Linked DNA regions of Cohaesibacter gelatinilyticus. The protein of the gene in region 2 interacts with the protein of the main gene of each other region in a pairwise test. Links are inferred from orthologs where the notes say so. Each region holds a gene or a part of one and is shown on either strand. Other genes may lie near its edges.

Region 1 (16,715 bases), on a different replicon or contig from region 2:
GGGAGCACTATTGCTGCAGAGGCGAGCAAAATTGCACGCAATCCGGCCATTTGACCAGAGCGTTCAAGGTTCACTCGGTTGTCAGCGTCGTGGACGGTACGCCACATACTTATCCGTCCTCCTGATACAATAAAACTGTAAATCCCATCGCGGATGCTACAATTGCTGGAAGCCATGCTGCCAGAATTGGGTTAACCAGTCCTGTACTGCCCAAATCTTTTGCAATTTCAATCACAACATAAAGCACGAAGCCAGCCGTAACGCCACCAAGAATTAACTTTCCCACACTTCCAAAGCGGAAAAAACGCAAGGTCACCGTTGCCGCGATCAAAGTCATGGCCGCCAAGAGCAGTGGCTGGGCCATTAGCATTTGATATCGTAAACGATATTTATGTGCAGGCAGCCCAGATAAGGCTGCCTGTCCAATAATGGCGGGCAGATCCCAGAATTGAACAGCTTCCGGTTTTGCGATGGCTTCATTTGCCTCTTCCGGTGTCATGTGGGTGGATATGATATAGGTATCATATCGTCTGGGGGCAGCGTCGGATGAACTGACCATGGCATCTGTTAATAGCCAATAACCTGAATGTAATTCGCCGTATTTGGCATCGACGCGTTCCAGAAAATCTCCATCGTCATTATAGGAGAAGACGGTCACACCACCTATCTTGCGGCCTTGATCAAAGCTGGTATGTGCACGGAGAATGGAACCACCATCCTTGCCATTCTGGCGCACCCAGTCCTGGCTATTGGTTTGGCCAGCATTGGAGAAATTGACGCCAAAGATCTTGGCTTCAAGTTCCTGAGATCGATTTTTAAGAAGAGCTGATCCAGGATTATATGTGGTGAAGGAAAGTATGCCCAGACCAACAGCTACGAGTAATGCAGGGGTCAAAAACTGCCAAGCAGACATACCGGAAGCTCTGATTATGACCAGCTCCAGCTTTCGAGACAGATTCAGAAACGCGATCATGGACCCAAACAAGGTTGCAAATGGAAGGATGCGCTCCATTAGCTCCGGTACCCGGAAAATCGAGACTTGGAATAGTTCAAATGTATCGTAATCGGTTTTACTGCCAGCCCGGCGCAACAACTCGACAAAATCGACGAGCAAAACCAACATGAACACGCCCATGAAAATTGTGAAGATCGTAAGCAGAAGGCGCTTTGCAATATAACGGGATATAATTGTGGTCAGCATTCGTGAAATCTATCCCGTTTGCTCTGATGGCTGGGTCTGAAATTTCTTCAACTTCTTACGCACTTTTTCAGTCATATATTCCATAAGCTGGATAAGATTGTCTACTGCTTCGACGCGGCGACCGGTAAGGCTTATCCATAGTCCGGCACCAATTCCCAGAATTGGCAAAGCATACATGAGAGGCACTGCAAAAGGCGTCGATATTGCCAGAGAGGTGGCGGCGAAACCGAGCAAGCGTAGGCCTGCTGCGCAAGCAACAGCGATAATAATTGCATCGCTGCGCCTCTCACGGGTTGTACGAACCTGCATCAGGAAGGCCATGATGATGGTGACAAAGGCCATATTATAGAGCGGATTGGAGAAACGATCATGTAGCTCTGATCGCACATGACCTGATTTCTGCGAAAAGTAGGGGTCGTTGGGGTCGGGGTTGAAGAAAAATGCAGTTGGACGCTCTCTAGGTTTGAAAAATTGCGATTTGTTCTCATCCACGCCGGTGAATTTGGACAAATCGACAATATAAGAATCAAATTCAACGATATTGACCGAGCCAAAATCTTCGGCAATTAGAGCATCTATTTGAGTGTCCTGCGGTTGATTGGTTGATTTGTTGCTTTCAGCAGATTTTGCAAGATCTGCAGGATGGCGTTGCTGAATGATCCCACGCGTCATGCGCAGGAAAGTGCCTTTTTCATTTTCTATGATTTGTGCAAATTCAGAAGAGTAAACGACATGCTTCTTGGGATCTCTCTCATCGGAGAGAAACAGGCCACGCATGATGCCATTGGCTTCACGCTTTTGAATGTGGAATGTCATGCCCTCTTCAATTTCAGTGAAAAGGCCTTCCTTGACGACATTTGCAACGAGATCGGCGCGCACTTGTGTTATGAACAAACGCAAGGATCCCAAAGCTTTGGGACTGAGATAGAGGCTAATGGATCCCCCAAGGACAGTCGCAATTATTCCGAGGATAATCAGAGGCTTGGCCACAGTCCATGGGCGGGCGCCGGTGGCATTGATGACCACCAGTTCACTGTCTGCGTTCAAACGATTGAGTGTATGTGCGACAGCGATGAGAATGGCGAAAGGAGCAATGACCATGACAAGTGTCGGTAGAACGAGCGATGTCATGGACAGGAAAATCAGGATGGTTTGCCCTTTTGACGTTACCAGATCCAGATCGCGCAGGGCCTGAGTGAGCCAGACGATACCGCACAGTACGACGACTGTCATCATGAACGCAGCGAATGCTCGTAGGAAAATATAGCGTTCAATCAGGTTCATCTATCCTGGTCCGTTTTCCCGCTTGCTCTATTTGGTCTTTCTGGCCAACTTGAGCTCTGGCAAAATTTTGGCTGAAGAAATCATATCCGACTATGATCCAAGTGGTTTTATTCACCTGTTTATCGTGGCTTACGGCAGTTCTTTGGCGAATTCAAGGCCTGATGCATTCGGTCACGAAGTTGGTATGGGCTGACAAGCTTTTCCTGTGTGAACAAGAGCATTGTGTAAAAGAGGGAACAGAGGTCGGCTCATTCCCGGAATCCGCTAATGCGCTCTTGAAGTTGGGGGCTAAAGGTTCCACATTCAAGGCCTGTTTTCTTATCATTGTCGCACCCGACGCATAGCCATATGTTCTGGCTGTCTCTTTCTCACAAGGGATGAATTGGGAGGCGGCCATTTCAACGAGATGAAAGACATTTACGTATGGCACAGCAACCAGTCATCAAATTTCACCCTGTGACTGCACCAAAATCGGGCAATGCGCTTGTTCTGGTTGGCAAAGATCTGGCCCTTGGAACATTGGGGAAAGAACTGGATGAAGCGTCCCAGGGTGCAATCATACGCGCTGTCAAGGCTGCGGATTTCAAGGGTGAGTTGTTCTCTACCCAAACCATTCTTGCTCCGGGGGGCGTGGGGCTTGATAGGATTCTGCTGCTTGGTGTTGGTGAGGATACTCTTGGTGAGACAGAATGGCTCCGCCTTGGCGGTGCTGCAATGGCTGCAGTCAAAGGCATCGAGAAATCATCAATGATCTTGCAACTGGCGTCTGGGGATGTGAATGCGTCCTGTGCCTCGCTTTTTGCAATGGGTATGAAGTTGCGCAGTTATGACTTTGATCGATACAAAACCAACAAAGGTGAGCCGAAGGAAGAAAAGCCAACGCCGAATGTGACTGTTCAAGTCGCAGACCATGAGGAAGCTGGCAAGCTTTGGGAGCGCGATGATGCAGTGTCTGATGGCACCTTGCTGGCGCGTGATCTGGTCAATGAGCCAGCCAACATTCTTGGCCCGGAAGAGTTTGCAGCCAAAGCCAAGGCCTTGGAAGCACTCGGTGCCGAGGTTGAAATCCTTGAGCAGGACGCACTTGAAAAAGAAAATATGTGGGCGCTGCTGGGTGTGGCGCAAGGGTCTGTTCGTGGTCCACGCGTAGCTGTCATCAAATGGAATGGCGGCAAGGAAGGCGAAGTCCCGATTGCTTTCATCGGTAAGGGCGTCGTTTTTGATACCGGTGGTATATCCATCAAGCCAGCTGGTGGCATGGAAGAGATGAAAGGTGACATGGGCGGTGCCGCAGCTGTGACCGGTCTGATGCATGCACTTGTTGCACGTAAAGCCAAGGTCAATGTGATCGGTGCCATTGGTCTGGTTGAAAATATGCCAGATGGCAATGCGCAACGCCCCGGTGATATTGTGACCTCCAAATCTGGTCAAACCATCGAAGTGATCAATACAGATGCAGAAGGTCGTTTGGTGCTTGCTGATGTTCTTACCTATATCAAAGAGACCTATGAGCCAAAATTCATGATTGACTTGGCGACGTTGACCGGCGCAGTTCTGGTGGCACTGGGCAATCACAATGCTGGTATCTTCTCCAATAGCGATGAGATGTGCGCGCAATTGTCTGCCGCTGGTGAGGTGACAGGTGAGACTGTATGGCGTCTGCCGCTGTCCAAAGACTATGACAAGATGATCGATTCTCAGTTTGCCGATATGAAGAATACCGGTGGTCGCTGGGCTGGTTCCATCACCGCAGCACAATTTCTGAAGCGCTTTGTTGGGGAAACTGATTGGGTGCATATTGATGTTGCTGGTACTGCCATGGGTTCTCCAAAGACAGAGATTAGCCAGAGCTGGGCATCTGGCTATGGTGTTCGCCTGCTGGACCGTATGGTTGCAGATAATTATGAAGGGTAAGATATTCTTGCTCTGTTGATTTATAGAAAAGGCTGGCCAGTACCAGCCTTTTCTTTTGCCTTATTGTTCCTTGCTTTCTATGCTGGGATCTCAATCATTGTGAGGCAAAAAAAGTGCCAGCCGAAATCTTCTTTTATCATTTGCAGCGTCAGCCATTGGAAATGGCTTTGCCCAGACTATTGGAAAAATGTCTGGAGCGTGGTTGGAAGTCTTTTGTACAGGTTGGAACTCCTGAGCGCCTCAAGGGACTGGATGCACAGCTTTGGACCTTTCGGGATGACAGTTTTTTGGCTCATGGTCTCGCCGGGCAGGATCACGAGGATAAACAACCGATTTTGATGTCTTCACACCCTTTACCCGCCGCCAATGGAGCCCAGGTCCGTTTCTTTGTCGATGGTGCATTGCCCAATACCGATCTTTCCCTATTGGAGGGGCTGGAGCGGGCCATCTTGATGTTTGATGATCAGGACGAGGTGACAAAACAAGCATCTCGATCTTGTTGGAAAGAGCTGAAAGAAAAGGATTTTTCTGTCAGTTATTGGAAGCAAACCGGCGGTGGTGGCTGGGAGAAGCTGGGTTAAGAAACCTCTTGTTATCGTGATCTTCGTGAACTTGTTGCCTTTTGACGGGAAACTACGTATTTTCCGCTGGTTTTTTAAAGAGTGCAGCTTTCTGCGCTTTTCTTTTGGCGGCAGAAGGTGTTGGGTCGATGGTCATTTTCAAGAGAGTTTTGGTTGCTTTGACTATTGTGGTGATTGGTGTATGGGCCTTTAATAGTCCACTCATGCGCTCAAGCTTTCCAGAAGCACAGAAGCGACTGATCGCTCATCGCGGGGTGCACCAAACCTTTCCCACGAAAGGTATCACCAATGAAACCTGCACTGCTCGGCTGATTGATCAGCCCAGTCACGAGCTGATTGAGAATACATTGCCGTCCATGAAGGCGGCGTTTGAGGCTGGGGCTGATATCGTTGAGTTGGATATTCATCTGACCATCGATGACAAATGGGCTGTCTATCACGACTGGACGCTGGATTGTCGTAGCGACGGGCAGGGGCCAGTGCGTGATGCCACAATGAAATTCCTGAAAACTCTCGATATTGGCTATGGTTATAGCGCGGATGATGGCAAGACATTTCCACTTCGTGGCAAATATGTCGGTGCCATGCCTGAGTTGGTAGAAGTATTTGCGGCCTTTCCTGACAAAAAGTTTCTGATCAATTTCAAAAGCAATGATGCGGATGAGGGTAAAGCCTTTGCGCAATTCCTGACGTCAAACCCGAATTATAAGAAACAGATCTGGGCGGTTTATGGTGGAGCCAAGCCAACCGCGACTGTTTTGGATGCACATTCTGATATGAAGGGATATACCAAACAAAGTGTGAAAGCTTGCTTGAAATCTTATGCAGCATTGGGATGGAGTGGCCATATTCCGGATATTTGTCATAATCGGATTTTGGCGGTTCCTAGCAATTATGCCCGCTGGATGTGGGGCTGGCCGGGGCTGTTCCATCAGCGTATGAAGGAAGCTGGAAGCGAGCTTATTCTGTTAGGTGATTACAGCAGTAGCAACACAGGCAGTCGTGGATTGGATGATCTGGCCACTATCGAAGCAGTACCTGCGCAGATTGGTGGCTATATCTGGACCAACAAGATTGAAGTTGTCGGTCCCGAGTTCAAAAAGTGATGCTTCACTTTGGTTTGGAATATTCTACCAGATCCCAAAGGTTGCCATAGAGATCTTCAAAAACGGCGACAGTTCCATAGTCAGCTTCCAGAGGTGGACGGATGAAGGTGATGTCACGGCTTTTGTAAAGCTCGTAGTCTCGCCAGAAGTCATCTGTTTCCAGAAAGAGGAAGACCCGACCACCGGCCTGATCACCGACATATTTTGCCTGATGGTCATTGCTGGCCCGGGCAAGAAGTAGAGACGTCGGACTGTCACCCTTTGGCCGGACCACCACCCATCTTTTGTCCTGCTCCGGCTGATAGGTGTCATCAATCAGCTCAAAGCCAAGCTTTTGAGTATAGAATTCAATCGCTTCGTCATAGTCTCGCACCACAATGGCGATCAGGGACATGGACTGGGACATGGTTTCTCCGCTCAATTCATGGGTTTTAGGCTAAGCTTCGAGTTCCTCTGACATTTCAAGCCATTTCTCCTCGATCTTGTCGAGCAGATCGGCCAGATCGCTGCGGTCTTTGGAAAGCTTGACGCCTTTTTCGGGAAACTTGGCATAAAGATCGGGATCGGCCAGCTTCTCGTCCATCTTGGCCAAACGCTCGCGGATCTTATCCATATCGCGCTCGGCTGCCTGGATTTTGCGACGCAGTGGGGCCTGTTCCTTGCGCTTTTCGGCAGAGGAGCGACGTTTCTCCGCCGCCAGATTGGCTTCACCGTTGGCTGCTTTTTCCTTGGCGGTGCTATCCGGGCTATTACGGCTGGCAAGCAACAGGCGGCGATAATCTTCCAGATCGCCATCATAGCTTTTGCAGGTGCCATCATGCACAAGCCACAGACGATCGACACAGGCCTCGATCAGGTGCCGATCATGGGAGATGAGCAGTACCGCGCCTTCATAATCATTGATGGCATGGACCAAGGCTTCGCGGCTGTCGATATCCAGATGGTTTGTCGGCTCATCGAGGATCAGGAGATGCGGCCCTTCAAAGGTGGCAAGACCCAGAAGAAGTCGGGCTTTTTCACCACCAGACAGGCTCTTGGCCGGGATGTCCATCTTCTCGGTGCCAAGACCCATTTGGGCAACGCGTGCGCGGACCTTCGCTTCCGGAACATCCGGCATCAACGGACGCACATGCTCCACCGGGTTTTCATTCGGGCGGAGCTCATCCAGCTGATGTTGGGCGAAGAAAGCGATCTTGAGCTTGTTGGCCCGATTGATGATGCCATCATCAATTTTTAGTCGGTCCGAGATCAGCTTGGCAAAGGTGGATTTACCGTTGCCGTTGGCACCCAACAGGGCCAAGCGATCATCAGGATCAATGCGCAAATCAAGATTTCTGAGGATCGGCTTGTCTGGTTCATAACTAACAGACGCTTTTTCCAGTCGAATGATGGGTGGAGCTGCGCGCTTCTCAGGATTTGGGAAGGTGATCGGCTTGATATGATCTTCCACAACGGCAGCGATTGGCTTCATCCGTTCCAGTGCCTTGATGCGGCTCTGGGCTTGTTTGGCTTTGGTCGCCTTGGCCTTGAAGCGGGTGATGAAGCTTTCCAGATGCTTGCGCTGATCCAATTGTTTGGCACGCATCTTTTGCTGTAGTTCCAGCTTTTCTCGCCGGGTGCGTTCGAAATTGTCATAGCCGCCACGATAGGAAGTCAGTTTCAGCTGATCCAAATGAGCAATGTGATCGACGGCTTTATTGAGCAGGTCTCTATCATGGCTGATGATCATCACAGTATGCGGATAACGCCCGATATAGCTCTCCAACCATAACGTGCCTTCCAGATCGAGATAGTTGGTTGGTTCATCTAGAAGCAGCAGATCTGGCTCGGAAAAGAGAATGGCCGCCAGAGCCACGCGCATGCGCCAACCACCTGAGAAATCCTTGGTGGGACGGGCCTGTGCTGCTGCATCAAAACCAAGGCCATGAAGAATGGTTGCGGCGCGGCTTTCTGCTGAATGAGCACCGATATCAGCAAGGCGAAGCTGAATTTCTGCGATCCGGTTCGGGTCGGACGCTGTTTCGGCCTCTGCCAACAGTGAGCTGCGCTCAGCATCGGCTTTCAGCACGAATTCCAAAAGACTTTCGTCCGAGGCTGGGGCCTCCTGAGCCACCTGACCGACGCGTGCGCCTTTGCGGATGGAGGCAGAGCCACTTTCCGGGGCAATGTCACCTACCAGAAGCTTGAACAGGGTCGTTTTGCCGGTGCCATTGCGGCCAACCAGTCCAAATTTGGAGCCTTCGGGAACGACGAGCGTGGCATCTTCCAGCAAGGTGCGGCCAGCGATGCGATAGGTTAGATTGTTGATATGCAGCATAATGATTTGCTTGTGCCTGATTTGATGCGCGAAGGCAATGGGGATCGGATAAATGCAACTGCTCGAAGCGCATTTTTGTCCAATGGAAAAGAGTGTTTTGTCAGCTAATGACCGTTTGGTTTAGTTGACAGGGGGAGCGAGATTTTTCAGTCTTGGCGCAATTGATTTGCTGATCGGGGAGGGATCGAGATGACCATTCAGCTTTATGATTTGTGTGGGGCGTCCAAGGATTTGCGTTTTTCACCGGCCTGTTGGCGGACACGGATGGCTCTGGAACATAAAGGGCTGAATTACGAGACCGTGCCCACAATGTTCACGGATATCCCGTCTATTGCCGGTGGTGGCCAGCGGACGGTGCCGGTGATCGAAGATGGCGAGCAGATTGTTCGCGAATCCTATGATATTGCTGTTTATCTGGAGCGCACCTATCCTGATAAGCCGAGCCTCTTTGATGGTGAGGGTGGATTGCAGCTTTCACGTTTCATGCATTGGTGGACTGGAGCGACGGTTGATGCGGGCATCGTGAAACTGGTTCTGGCTGATATTCACTCCATTCTTGATCAGGCTGATCAGAGCTATTTCCGTGAGAGCCGTGAAAAGCGCTTTGGCAAGGCTTTGGAAGAGGTGCAAAATCAGTCTGATGAGACTTTGCAGGCATTCCGTGCCAGCTTGCTGCCTTTGAGATTGGCACTCAAGAAGCATGATTTCCTGGGTGGTGATGCACCCATCTATGCAGATTATTGTGTATTTGGCTCTTTTCAGTGGGCGCGGATGGTCTCTGACCTGACGCTATTGGAAGGTGATGATCCAGTGGCACAATGGTTCGAACGCTGTTTGGATCTGTTTGATGGATTGGGACGCAAAGCGAAGGGTTGAGGCTGGTTGCAGGCGTAGCTGTTGGGGAGGAATGCAGCCCTGTCATGAGCTTGTCATGCAATAGGGCTTGCTACTGGGCCAAGGGGCGGTTATATAGCGGCCAAATCTTTTGGCCCTTTGTCGTATTCCTCTGACAAACGGCTTTTTCTTTACAAGCTAAAATCGGGAATAGTTTTTATGGCTATCGAACGTACTTTCTCCATCATCAAGCCAGATGCAACCAAGCGTAACCTGACCGGTAAAATTGTTGCCAAATTCGAAGACGCTGGCCTGCGCATCGTTGCTTCCAAGCGCATCCGTATGAGCAAAGAACAGGCTGAAGGCTTCTACGCTGTTCATAGCGAGCGTCCTTTCTTTGGTGAGCTGGTTGAGTTCATGATGTCCGAGCCTGTCGTTGTTCAGGTTCTGGAAGGTGAAAATGCGATCGCCAAGAACCGTGAAGTCATGGGTGCTACCAACCCAGCAGAAGCTGCTGAAGGTACCATCCGTAAAGAGTTCGCTCTGTCCATCGGCGAAAACTCTGTTCACGGCTCAGACGCTCCTGAGACTGCTGCTGAAGAAATCAAATTCTTCTTCGCTGACGAAGAGATTGTTGGCTAATTGCCATTGATCATCTGATCATTGAAAAAGCCCCGCTCATTTGAGTGGGGCTTTTTTGTTGGGTGATTTTCTTGTCTAGCGGGTGGCTGCTGCCATGGCGATGCCAAAGCCCATGAAGGTGGCACCAATGGAGCGGCGCAAGATCTTGACCCGACGCGGACTGGTGATGAAAAGCCGAAAGCGACCGCTGAGCAATGCCACAGCAATATGGCTGACAAGGCAGGTTGCTGCATAGGTGCAGGAGAGAATTGAGCCTTCGACCAGAAGCTGAGACGGGCCGGTCAGAAAAGGCGGAATGATAGCCACCAGAACCGCCATTGCTTTGGGATTGGTAAGCGCAATGCCCACGCCAGTCAGAAACAGCTTGCTGGAATTTGGGATCTGATCGTCATCGTTGCTCTCAACCAGATTAGAGCGATCCCGCCAGGTCTTGATGCCGAGCCAGATCAGATAAAGGCCGCCGACAATCTTGAGGATGGTGAAGGCAAGGCCGGATGCCAGCATGATTGCACCAAGGCCAAAGGTTACCGCCATACCCAATATCGCGATGCCGATGGTATTGCCCAACGCTGACCACAGTGTGATGCGGCTGCCAAAGCGCAAGGAGTTGGACATGGTCAGCAACAGACCGGGGCCTGGACTGAAAGCAGGCAGAATGGACAGGGCGACAAAGATTAGCCAGGTGTCGAGTGACATGGAGCAATGTCCTTGGAACGATCGAAGAGTTGAACCGGAGTTCTTGGTGGGAAGTGCAAAGCCCGTACATCTGAAAACAGGTTGTGCTGAACTTTGCCTATCTCGTTCTTATAGACTGACCTGCTGATTTTCTCTAGTGGTTTGTTTTCAAAGAGGGGTATTCCAAGCTTCTGGCTAGTGTCGATGCATGCTCTTTGTTACAAGAGAGCAATCAATTACAGGACCTTGCCATGACAACCTATCCTTATTTTGCCAAATCGGCTTGCCCACATGATTGCCCTTCGACATGTGCTTTGGAGGTGGAAGTGGTTGCGCCGGATCGTATTGGTAAGGTGAAGGGGGCCCGTGACCAAGCGTATACTGCCGGGGTGGTTTGCGCCAAGGTTGCCCGTTATGCAGAGCGAGCCCATAGCGAAGAACGCCTGACCAAACCCTTGCGCCGTGTTGGCCCAAAGGGTGGGGGGCAGTGGCAAGAAATCAGTTGGGATGAGGCATTGGATGAAGTGGCTTCAAAATTCCTGTCAGCAGAAGAGTATTATGGTTCGGAGAGTATCTGGCCCTATTTCTTTGCCGGGACCATGGGATTGGTTCAACGGGATGGGATAGAGCGGCTGCGTCATGTCAAACGCTATAGTGGGCAATATTCTACCATATGCGTCAATACTGCATGGCCGGGCTATCTCGCTGGAACCGGACGTCTGGCTGGACCGGATCCACGGGAGATGGCGCTGAGTGATTGTGTGGTGATATGGGGTACTAATCCTGTTCATACGCAAGTCAATGTCATGACACATGCGGTCAAAGCCCGTAAAAACCGTGATGCCAAGATCGTTGTGATCGATATTTATAAGACGGCTTCCATGGAGCAAGCCGATCTTGGGTTGGTGTTGAAGCCTGGAACCGATGGTGCCTTGGCATGTGCTGTGATGCATTGTTTGTTTAGGGATCGAAAGGCGGATCGGGACTATCTAGCAGCTAATACGGATTGTCCGAATGAGCTGGAAATGCATCTTGCCAGTCGTACGCCTGAATGGGCCGCTGAAATTACCGGGTTGAGTGTAGAAGAGATCGAAGCCTTTGCTTCTCTCTTGGCTGAACGCCCTCGGAGTTACTTTCGTCTTGGCTATGGTTTTAGTCGCCAACGCAATGGGGCGGTAAACATGCATGCCGCGAGCTGCATTGCAGCTGTATTGGGAAGTTGGAAATATGAAGGGGGGGGAGCATTTCACAGCAACAGCGGTCTTTACAAAACCAATACCTCGCTCCTGGAAGCTACGGACAAGAGACATCCATCCATTCGCAAGCTGGACCAGTCCCAGATCGGGCGTGTGCTGAGCGGTGATACAGAAGCGTTACAGGGCGGGGCACCTGTCAAGGCGATGCTGATCCAAAATACAAACCCATTGTCGGTGGCACCGGAGCAGGACCTGGTAAGAGCCGGCTTTGAGCGAGAGGATCTTTTTGTCTGCGTGCATGAACAATTCATGACCGAGACCGCAGAGATGGCTGATATCGTTCTTCCTGCAACCATGTTTACCGAGCATGATGATGTCTATAAGGGTGGTGGCCATCAATATTGGTCGTTTGGACCAAAGCTTGTTGAGGCCCCCGGCGAATGTCGCCCGAACCATTGGGTGATTTGTGAACTGGCTAAACGGCTAGGGGCAGAGCATTCTGGCTTTGCGATGGATGAGAAAGACCATATTACCGCAATATTAAAGGATGGAGGCCAAACATCTTTGAATGAGCTGGAAGAAAAAGGGTGGGTTGACGTCCAATCTGATTTCAAAACTGCTCATTATGAAGATGGCTTTGCATGGCCAGATGGCAAATTTCGCTTCAGGCCGAAATGGAAAGAGGTTCGATTCTCTCATAACGGCAAGATGGGGCCTTTCGATGATTTGCCTTCCTTGCCTGATCATTGGGATGTGATTGAAAAGGCGGATGGGGCCCATCCATTCCGATTGGCGACATCTCCTGCGCGATCCTTTCTGAACTCAACCTTTTCCGATGTATTGAGCTCTCGCAAAAAAGAAGGTGCTCCAAGCCTAAAAATACATTCGCAAGATATGGCTGAGCTTTCCTTGGAAGAAGGAGAAGAGGTGAGGATTGGGAATGAACGCGGAGAGACCTACTTGCCGGTTGAAGCTTTTGATGGTCTTTGTCGTGGTGTAGTGATTGCAGAAGGGATTTGGCGAAACAAGGATCACAAGGAGGGGAGAGGGATCAATAGCCTCACCTCAGCTGATCAGGTGGCGCCTTTCGGTGGCGTTGCCTTTCATGACAACAAGGTGTGGATCAAAAAGCAAAAATAAGATGCTTTCTGCTTTGCCATTCTGGATGGAATCATTAGATTGACTTCCAAGACTTAACTATGTGCCCAATAGGCGAGATGAATGGGCAGGTAGTCAGGAGCCAACAAAAATTAAGGGGCATCCCGTATGGCGGGGATGAGGTTATATATGAATTTGTTCAAAACAATGATTGTGGCTATTGTGGCCGGATTTGCTTTTGCTGGTGTTGGTGTGTCTTCCGCCAATGCAGAAGATCTGACCAAGGGTCTGTTTCAGGCGCGTGTGTTGGATTATTGCCTGTATGACCAATGGGCGAAGCGTAAAGAAAAAGATGGCATTCTGAAGGAGTGCCGTTGTGCGTCCAAGGCTTATGTTGCAGGCCTTGATAAAGAGACTTTGGGTAAGCATCTGAAATCTGGCAGCCTGAGCTATAATGATAAGAAAGCTGTATTGGGCGCACATGCCAAATGTCGTAAATAATGAGCTTCAATATATTCCTGAAGTAACGAAAAGGCAGCTTAATGAGCTGCCTTTTTTGATGTCAGTGTTTGGGAGCGCGCGTAGACCATGCAAGGTGACATGGTCTAACTCTTTGCTGGAGAGAAGCTTTTACTTTTGATTGTGAAACCAATCAAAAGAGACCCGTTTTAAAAGATCATCTGCTGCTCTTCGGTGGCGCACAGGTTGTTGCCATCATCCTTGATACGGACGCGCATTCCATCGACAAGCACTTTGTCGCCTGCCACCAAGGCCACGGCGCGCGGATAGATTTTGTGCTCGGCCTTCAGGATACGGCCTGCCAGACTATCGGCTGTGTCATCATTTAACACTGGCACGGCAGCTTGGCAGATGATTGGGCCGCTATCCATATCCGCCCGCACGAAATGCACGCTACATCCAGCCAGACGGCAGCCGGTATCAATGGCACGTTGATGCGTATTCAGTCCCTTGAAGCTTGGCAGGAGCGATGGGTGGATGTTGATCATCTTGTCGGTCCATTTGCCGACAAACTCCGCCGTCAAGATACGCATGAAGCCAGCCAGAACCACCAGCTCGATCTTGTGCTCTTCCAGTTTCTTCTGGATTTGCGCATCAAAAGCCGAACGATCGCCCTTGTAGTTGCGATGATCAACCACTTCGGTGGCGATGCCATGGTCTGCAGCAGTTTCCAGGCCCTTTGCATCAGGCTTATTGGCCAGCACCAGCGCAATATCAGCCGGGTAGTTACTGGCCTTTGCAGCATCCAGAATGGCAGTCATGTTGCTGCCGCGCCCTGAAATCAGAATTGCCACGCGCTTCTTTGGGCTTGCCATCAGATCAGGCTCCGAACTCGATCATGGTGTCATAGATCACAGCGTCGCCATCGCGAGATTTCAACTCGCCCAAACGCACGGCATTTTCACCACTTGCTTCAAAAGCCTTGATGGCATCACCGGCTTTGTCAGCTTCAACCACGACAATCATGCCAATGCCGCAATTGAAGGTGCGGAGCATTTCCTTGGTTTCGACACCGCCGAGCTTTTGTAGCCAGCCAAAGACAGCGGGAGGAGTGATTTGTGCCAGATCCAGATGAGCTGCCAGATCGTCAGGCAGCACGCGCGGGATATTCTCCGGGAAACCGCCACCTGTGATATGGGCGAGGGCTTTGATGGCACCAGTCTCGCGCATCACTTTCAGAATTTGCTGAACATAGATGCGGGTCGGTTCCAGCAACGCTTCACCGATGGATTTGCCATCTTCGAATGGAGCAGCATCTTTAAAGCCAAGACCGTTGGCTTCCAGAATGCGGCGCACTAGCGAGAAGCCATTGGAATGGACACCGGAAGATGCAAGGCCGATCAAGACATCACCTTCCTTGATTTCACGGGGTAGCAGGGTGCCGCGTTCAGCCGCGCCAACAGAGAAACCGGCCAGATCATAATCCTGATCGGCATACATGCCCGGCATTTCCGCAGTCTCGCCACCGATCAGTGCGCAATTGGCTTGTTTGCAGCCGTCGGCAATACCTTTGATCACATCTGTTGCGGCTTCTACATCCAGTTTGCCGGTTGCGAAATAGTCGAGGAAGAAGAGTGGCTCTGCTCCTTGTACCACAAGATCGTTGACGCACATGGCAACCAGATCGATGCCGACAGTGTCATGCTTGTCGGTCTCAATGGCGATTTTAAGTTTGGTGCCAACACCATCATTGGCCGCGACGAGAATAGGGTCTTTGAAACCAGCGCTCTTGAGATCAAACAGGCCGCCAAAGCCGCCAATATCGGTGTCAGAACCCGGGCGGGTTGTGGACTTGACGATAGGCTTGATGGCTTGAACCAGTGCATTGCCCGCATCTATGTCTACGCCAGCCTGGGCATAGGTCAGTGTGTTGGGCTTGTTTGATGCATTCTTCTCAGACATTGCTGACCTCTTGGTGCAAAATATCACGGGGCAGGGGTCGGCTTATATTGCCTCCCGCCGTTGAGCCTGAGACACACGAAATTAGTCGCAAATGCAAGCCCTCTTTGGAAAAAGCCGCAAAAGGGGGATGATTGAAGCAAAAAGCACTTGGAAATTCCTCCATTTGTGACCAAATAAGGTGGAATCGCCAACAAATTGTGACCATTGAATGGTATATGGTTACATGGGTTGGCTATGGTTCTATACAGATCAAATTTGGTGCCGATATTGCCGCAAAATCAAATTTGATGAATCTCTAGAGGCTTCGTGTCGTTTGACAATACCTAATATCATTACCATAGCGCGTTTGTTTCTGGTTCCCCTGATTGTCTGGCTTCTGGTCGATGGGCGTTTCATGAGCGCTTTCTGGATTTTTTTGGCTGCCGGTCTTTCTGATGCTGTTGATGGCATCATCGCCCGGAAATTCAATATGCAGTCTGAATTGGGCGCGCATTTGGATCCATTGGCGGACAAAGCCTTGCTGGTGTCAATCTATGTGACCATGGGCTTCATGCTGGAAATACCGGCCTGGATCGTGATTGCGGTGGTCAGTCGTGATTTTCTGATCATAGGAGCTGTGATTCTGTCCTGGGTGATGGGACAGCCGGTGGAGATGAAGCCGCTGGTTATTTCCAAGGCCAATACGACTTTTCAGATCATTTTCGCCGGCATCATATTGGCAGATTTGGCTGGCGTGGCAGAACTCTCGACCGAGCGCATGATACTCGGTTATATCGTGGCTACCTTGACGCTTTTGTCTGCAGGGGCCTATTTGCTATCATGGCTTACTCATATGGGACAGTCAGATTCGACGTTGAATTGATTGGTTGATCCAACTGGAACTTGTTTCAAGATTCTACCGAACGTTCGGGTATCAAGAGGAGTAGGTCTGGTGACCTTGCAAAAGCAGTTTACTTTCTGGTTTATCGCTCTACTGGCTTTGTGCCTGTGTCTTTTTTTGTTGCGCGGAATCTTGTTGCCGTTTGTTGCCGGTATGGCCCTTGCCTATCTGCTGGATCCCATAGCTGATGCTTTTGAGCGACTGGGCATGAGTAGAATGCTTTCAACGGTGACAATTCTGATTCTGTTTCTTTTGATTTTCATGCTGGCAATTGTGATTATAGTGCCGGTACTTGCACATCAGATGTCTGGTTTTGCCGAGAATTTGCCGGGCTATATTGCCAAGTTGCAGGACTTTGTTTCCAGGCAAGGTGCAAGTATTCTACCGCGTTTCCTGAATGAATTGGATGCAGCTGCCGTTCAGGCCAATATCAAGGATCTTGTCTCGCAAGGGGCAAGCTGGATTGGTGCGCTTATTCAGTCGATCTGGAATGGCGGACAGGCTTTGCTGGATATTGTTGCACTGATGGTCATTACACCAGTCGTTGCCTTCTATCTGCTGTATGA
Region 2 (5,106 bases):
CCAGCAGATGGTGCTGGCACTTCGATGGTAACTTTATCAGTTTCCAGTTCTACCAACGGCTCGTCGGCAGAAACCGCATCACCTGGTTGCTTGAACCACTGACCGATGGTCGCTTCGGTCACAGATTCCCCAAGAGTTGGGACCTTGATTTCTGTAGCCATTCGTCTCTCTCACATTTCAAATTCGCATTGGTCAGCCGGTTATTCGGCAAACGCATCATCAAGGAAGGCCTGCAGCTGAGCCAGATGGCGGCTCATCAAGCCGGTCGCAGTCGCAGCAGATGCTGCACGACCCACATAGGCTGCACGCTTGGTTTTCGCGTCAATCTGGTTGAGCACCCATTCCAGATAAGGCTCGACGAAGAACCAGGCACCCTGGTTTTTCGGCTCTTCCTGACACCAGACCATATCCGCCTGCTTGAAGCGGCTCAGTTCTTTGATCAGGGCCTTGGCCGGGAACGGATAAAGCTGCTCGACACGCAGAAGATAAACATCATCAATGCCACGCTTCTCACGCTCTTCCAACAGATCGTAATAGACCTTACCGGAACACATGATGACACGACGGATCTTGTCATCGGAAACCAGTTTGGTCTCGGAGTTCGGATTGCTCTGTGCATCATCCCACAAGACACGATGGAAGGTGCTATCAGCGCCCATTTCCTCAATCCGAGAGACACAGCGCTTGTTACGCAACAGGCTCTTTGGCGTCATCAGAATAAGCGGCTTACGGAAAGAACGTTTCACCTGACGGCGCAGGATATGGAAATAGTTGGCAGGCGTGGAACAGTTTGCCACCTGAATGTTATCTTCGGCACAAGCCTGCAGATAACGCTCAAGACGGGCCGAGCTATGTTCTGGCCCCTGACCTTCATAGCCATGCGGCAGAAGCATCACGAGACCGGACATCCGCAACCATTTGCGCTCACCCGAAGACAGGAACTGATCAAACACAACCTGTGCGCCATTGGCAAAGTCACCAAACTGACCTTCCCACATGGTCAAACCACGTGGCTCGGACAGGGTATAACCATACTCAAAGCCAAGAACCGCTTCTTCGGACAGCATGGAGTTGATCACTTCATAACGCTCTTGTCCTTCAGAGACATGGTTGAGCGGAATGAAACGGCCCTCATCCTGTTGATCATAGAGAACGGAATGACGCTGGGAGAAAGTACCACGTTCACAATCCTGACCGGACAGGCGAACAGGATGACCATCCCTCAGCAAGGAGCCAAAGGCCAGAGCCTCTGCTGTCGCCCAGTCAAAGCCTTCGCCGGTTTCGAACATCTTCGCGCGGTTGGTCTGGAAGCGTTTGATGGTCCGGTGAACATTGAAGTCTTCCGGCACATGGGTGAGTTTCGCACCGATTGCTCGAATATCATCAATCGCAACACCTGTTTCGCCAGACCGGCGATCATCTTCAGCGCTGGCGGTAGAAAGACCTGCCCACTTGCCATCGAACCAGTCAGCCTTGTTCGGTGAGAAGGATTGACCAGCCTCGAATTCTTCATCCAGAGCCTTGCGAACATCTGCCCGCATGCTTTCCAGATCTTCAGCTGTAATCGTACCTTCAGCAATCAGCTTGTCTGCATAAATCTGCAGGCTGGTTGGATGCTGACGGATCTTCTTGTACATGATCGGCTGGGTAAAGGCCGGCTCATCACCTTCGTTGTGACCGAAGCGACGATAGCAGAACATGTCGATCACGACCGGCTTGCCAAAGGTTTGGCGGAATTCGGTAGCAATCTTTGCTGCAAAGACAACAGATTCCGGATCATCACCATTACAGTGCAGCACCGGCGCTTCGATCATCTTGGCCATATCGGAAGGATATGGAGAAGAACGAGAGAAGCGCGGGTTGGTGGTGAAACCGATCTGGTTGTTGATGATCACATGGATCGAACCACCGGTACGATGGCCACGAAGACCTGACAAACCCAGACATTCAGCCACAACACCCTGACCGGCAAAAGCCGCATCACCATGCAGCAAAAGCGGCAGAACCGTCGTACGGTCTACCTCGGTCGTCTCGATGAACGGGCCATCACCTGCGGAAATCTGATCCTGCTTGGCACGCGCCTTACCCAGAACAACCGGATTCACGATCTCAAGGTGAGACGGATTGGCGGTCAAGGACAGATGAACATTGTTGCCGTCAAATTCGCGGTCAGACGATGCACCCAGATGGTATTTCACATCACCAGACCCTTCCACATCATCAGGAGCGTAGGAACCGCCCTTGAATTCATGGAAAATCGCACGATGTGGCTTGGCCATAACCTGGGAGAGGACGTTCAGGCGGCCACGGTGTGCCATGCCCAGAACAATTTCCTTCACACCCATGGCGCCGCCACGCTTGATGATCTGTTCCAGAGCCGGGATCAAAGCTTCCCCGCCGTCCAGACCAAAACGCTTGGTGCCTGTATATTTGATATCGAGGAATTTCTCGAAGCCTTCCGCCTCTACCAGCTTGTAAAGGATCGCCTTCTTGCCTTCCGCAGTGAATGCGATCTGCTTGTCCGGTCCTTCGATGCGCTCCTGGATCCAGCGTTTTTCCGCCGGAGCGGAAATATGCATGAATTCGACACCAAGGGTAGAGCAATAAGTCCGACGCAGAATTTCCAGCATTTCAGGAATGGTGGCAAATTCCAGGCCCAGCACGTGGTCGATGAAGATCTTGCGATCATAATCGGCCTCGGTGAAACCATAAGAGGTCGGATGCAGCTCTTCGTGATCCTTGGCTTCCGCCAGTTTCAACGGATCGAGATCTGCATGAAGATGGCCACGCATGCGATAAGCACGGATCATCATCAGGGCACGAACGGAATCGCGTGTCGCCTGCTGAACTGCCTCATCGCTCAGCTCAATACCCTGGCTCGCAGCCTTGGTCTTGAGCTTGTCGCCCAGTTTCTTCTCGTCGGGACCCCAATCACCGTCCAGAGCAGAAACCAGTTCGCCAGATTGCGGAATCGGCCAATCAGGTCGTTTCCAGGATGCACCACGTGCCCCCGCAATCACATCTTCTTTTTTGTCTTGGAGATCTTGAAAGAATCCCTGCCACTCAGGAGCAACTGCTGCCGGATTTTCCTGATAACGGGCGTAGAGATCTTCGATATAGGACGCGTTACCACCATAAAGAAAGGAGGTTAACGCGAACGCTTCATTTGCGTCCTGACGTGCCATCGCCACCAACCGGAATTTCTCCCGGCGCTCTTTCGTTTCGTCGGCACCATTGCCGAACGATTTGCCGGATTATGAGGGGAAAATGGTTAATGCTTCCCCCTCATACTGTCATAGTACTGTTACTTACCGTTTAGCAAGTCGACGAGAGTCTTACCCAGGCTCGCTGGAGATGGAGAAACACGGATACCCGCATCTTCCATTGCAGCAATCTTGTCTTCTGCGCCGCCCTTGCCACCGGAGATAACAGCACCAGCATGACCCATTGTACGGCCTGGAGGTGCAGTACGACCGGCAATGAAGCCAACCATTGGCTTCTTACGACCTTTGGCAGCCTGTTCTTTCAGCCACTCGGATGCTTCCTCTTCTGCAGAACCACCGATTTCACCAATCATGATGATGGATTCGGTTGCATCATCGTCCAGGAACAGGTCCAGCACGTCAATGAACTCGGTGCCTTTGACCGGATCACCACCGATACCAACGGCAGTGGTCTGACCAAGGCCTTCCTGAGTGGTCTGGAAAACAGCTTCATAAGTCAGAGTACCAGAGCGGGATACGATGCCGACAGAACCCTTTTTGAAGATGGAGCCCGGCATGATGCCGATCTTGCACTCTTCAGGGGTCATGACGCCTGGGCAGTTTGGACCCAGCAGACGGGAATCGGACTTGTCGAGGCGCGCTTTCACTTTCACCATGTCTGCAACCGGAATACCTTCGGTGATGCAGGAGATGAAAGGAACGCCAGCGTCAATCGCTTCAATAATCGCAGCACCGGCGCCTGCAGGTGGAACATAAACCACGGAGGCATTCGCACCGGTTGCTTCCATTGCTTCCTTAACGGTCGCAAAGATAGGAACCTGAACTTCCTTGCCGTCTACGTTACCGGTCCAGTTGGTGCCACCTTTTTTAGGGTGAACACCGGCAACCATCTGGGTGCCGTAGTAAGCCAGAGCCTGCTCGGTGTGGAAGGTACCGGTTTTACCGGTCAGACCTTGCACGATGACTTTGGTGTCTTTGTTGACAATAATGGACATCGTACTTACGCCCCCTTCACAGCAGCAACAATTTTCTGAGCTGCATCGTTGAGATCATCAGCAGGGATCACGTTCAGATCACTGTCATTGATGATTTTCTTGCCTTCTTCAACCTTGGTGCCTTCAAGACGAACAACCAGTGGCACCTGCAAACCAACTTCGTTCACAGCTTCCAGAACACCTTGTGCAATCACGTCACAACGCATGATGCCGCCGAAAATGTTAACCAGAATGCCTTCAACGTTAGGATCGGACGTGATGATCTTGAACGCAGCGGTTACTTTCTCGGTGGTAGCGCCGCCACCAACGTCGAGGAAGTTTGCAGGCTCAGCACCATAGAGCTTGATGATATCCATGGTCGCCATGGCAAGACCAGCGCCGTTCACCATGCAGCCGATGTTGCCGTCAAGAGCAACATAAGCCAGATCATGCTTGGAGGCTTCGATCTCTTTTTCGTCTTCTTCGGTCTTGTCGCGCAACGCCATCACGTCATCATGACGGAACAGAGCATTGCCATCGAAGGAGCATTTGGCGTCAAGCACACGCAGACGGCCGTCTTTCATGACGATCAGCGGGTTGATCTCCAGCAGGGACATGTCTTTTTCGACAAATGCCTTGTAGAGGATCGGGAACAGCTTCAGGCCATCTTCACGAGCCACACCATCCAGCTTCAGCGCATCGCAAAGCTCGCCAGCAGCGGCAGCGGTAACACCAGCATCTGGATCGATTGGCAGGGTAAGGATTTTCTCAGGCGTCTCTTCAGCAACCTGCTCGATGTCCATGCCGCCTTCGGTAGAAGCAACAAAGGCAACCTGACCACAGGTGCGGTCAACCAGAAGGGACAGATACAGCTCACGCTCGATGTCCGCACCATCTTCAATGTAAAG

Evidence for each region.
Region 1: the proteins of CRO57_RS14025 (region 2) and CRO57_RS07130 interact in binary tests that used the Escherichia coli proteins (3 or more experiments, as listed by UniProt). The link is inferred for Cohaesibacter gelatinilyticus from one-to-one orthologs.

What each region holds. Positions count from the first base shown.
Region 1 is NZ_OBEL01000001.1:1,600,497-1,617,211, reverse strand. The notes cover bases 5,964-8,918. They hold CRO57_RS07130 (ATP-binding cassette domain-containing protein), read right to left. Parts: upstream 8,404-8,918; coding sequence 6,523-8,403; downstream 5,964-6,522. Other genes in these bases: CRO57_RS07125 (glutathione S-transferase family protein), read left to right, coding at 8,593-8,918; CRO57_RS07135 (VOC family protein), read right to left, coding at 6,091-6,492; CRO57_RS07140 (glycerophosphodiester phosphodiesterase family protein), read left to right, coding at 5,964-6,086. Outside these bases: CRO57_RS07165 (LPS-assembly protein LptD), read right to left, coding at 1-107; LPS export ABC transporter permease LptG, read right to left, coding at 110-1,201; CRO57_RS07155 (LptF/LptG family permease), read right to left, coding at 1,211-2,485; CRO57_RS07150 (leucyl aminopeptidase), read left to right, coding at 2,909-4,399; CRO57_RS07145 (DNA polymerase III subunit chi), read left to right, coding at 4,513-4,980; more of CRO57_RS07140, read left to right, coding at 5,109-5,963; more of CRO57_RS07125, read left to right, coding at 8,919-9,279; ndk (nucleoside-diphosphate kinase), read left to right, coding at 9,457-9,879; CRO57_RS07115 (LysE family translocator), read right to left, coding at 9,955-10,575; CRO57_RS07110 (molybdopterin-dependent oxidoreductase), read left to right, coding at 10,806-12,890; CRO57_RS07105 (hypothetical protein), read left to right, coding at 13,038-13,349; purN (phosphoribosylglycinamide formyltransferase), read right to left, coding at 13,517-14,182; purM (phosphoribosylformylglycinamidine cyclo-ligase), read right to left, coding at 14,187-15,269; CRO57_RS07090 (CDP-alcohol phosphatidyltransferase family protein), read left to right, coding at 15,583-16,131; CRO57_RS07085 (AI-2E family transporter), read left to right, coding at 16,201-16,715. UniProt on the Escherichia coli protein: Genetic data indicate it may be involved in ribosome assembly or function.
Region 2 is NZ_OBEL01000003.1:37,744-42,849, forward strand. Bases 1-3,554 are described here. They hold CRO57_RS14025 (2-oxoglutarate dehydrogenase E1 component), read right to left. Parts: upstream 3,186-3,554; coding sequence 201-3,185; downstream 1-200. Other genes in these bases: odhB (2-oxoglutarate dehydrogenase complex dihydrolipoyllysine-residue succinyltransferase), read right to left, coding at 1-161; sucD (succinate--CoA ligase subunit alpha), read right to left, coding at 3,305-3,554. Outside these bases: more of sucD, read right to left, coding at 3,555-4,219; sucC (ADP-forming succinate--CoA ligase subunit beta), read right to left, coding at 4,225-5,106. UniProt on the Escherichia coli protein: E1 component of the 2-oxoglutarate dehydrogenase (OGDH) complex which catalyzes the decarboxylation of 2-oxoglutarate, the first step in the conversion of 2-oxoglutarate to succinyl-CoA and CO(2).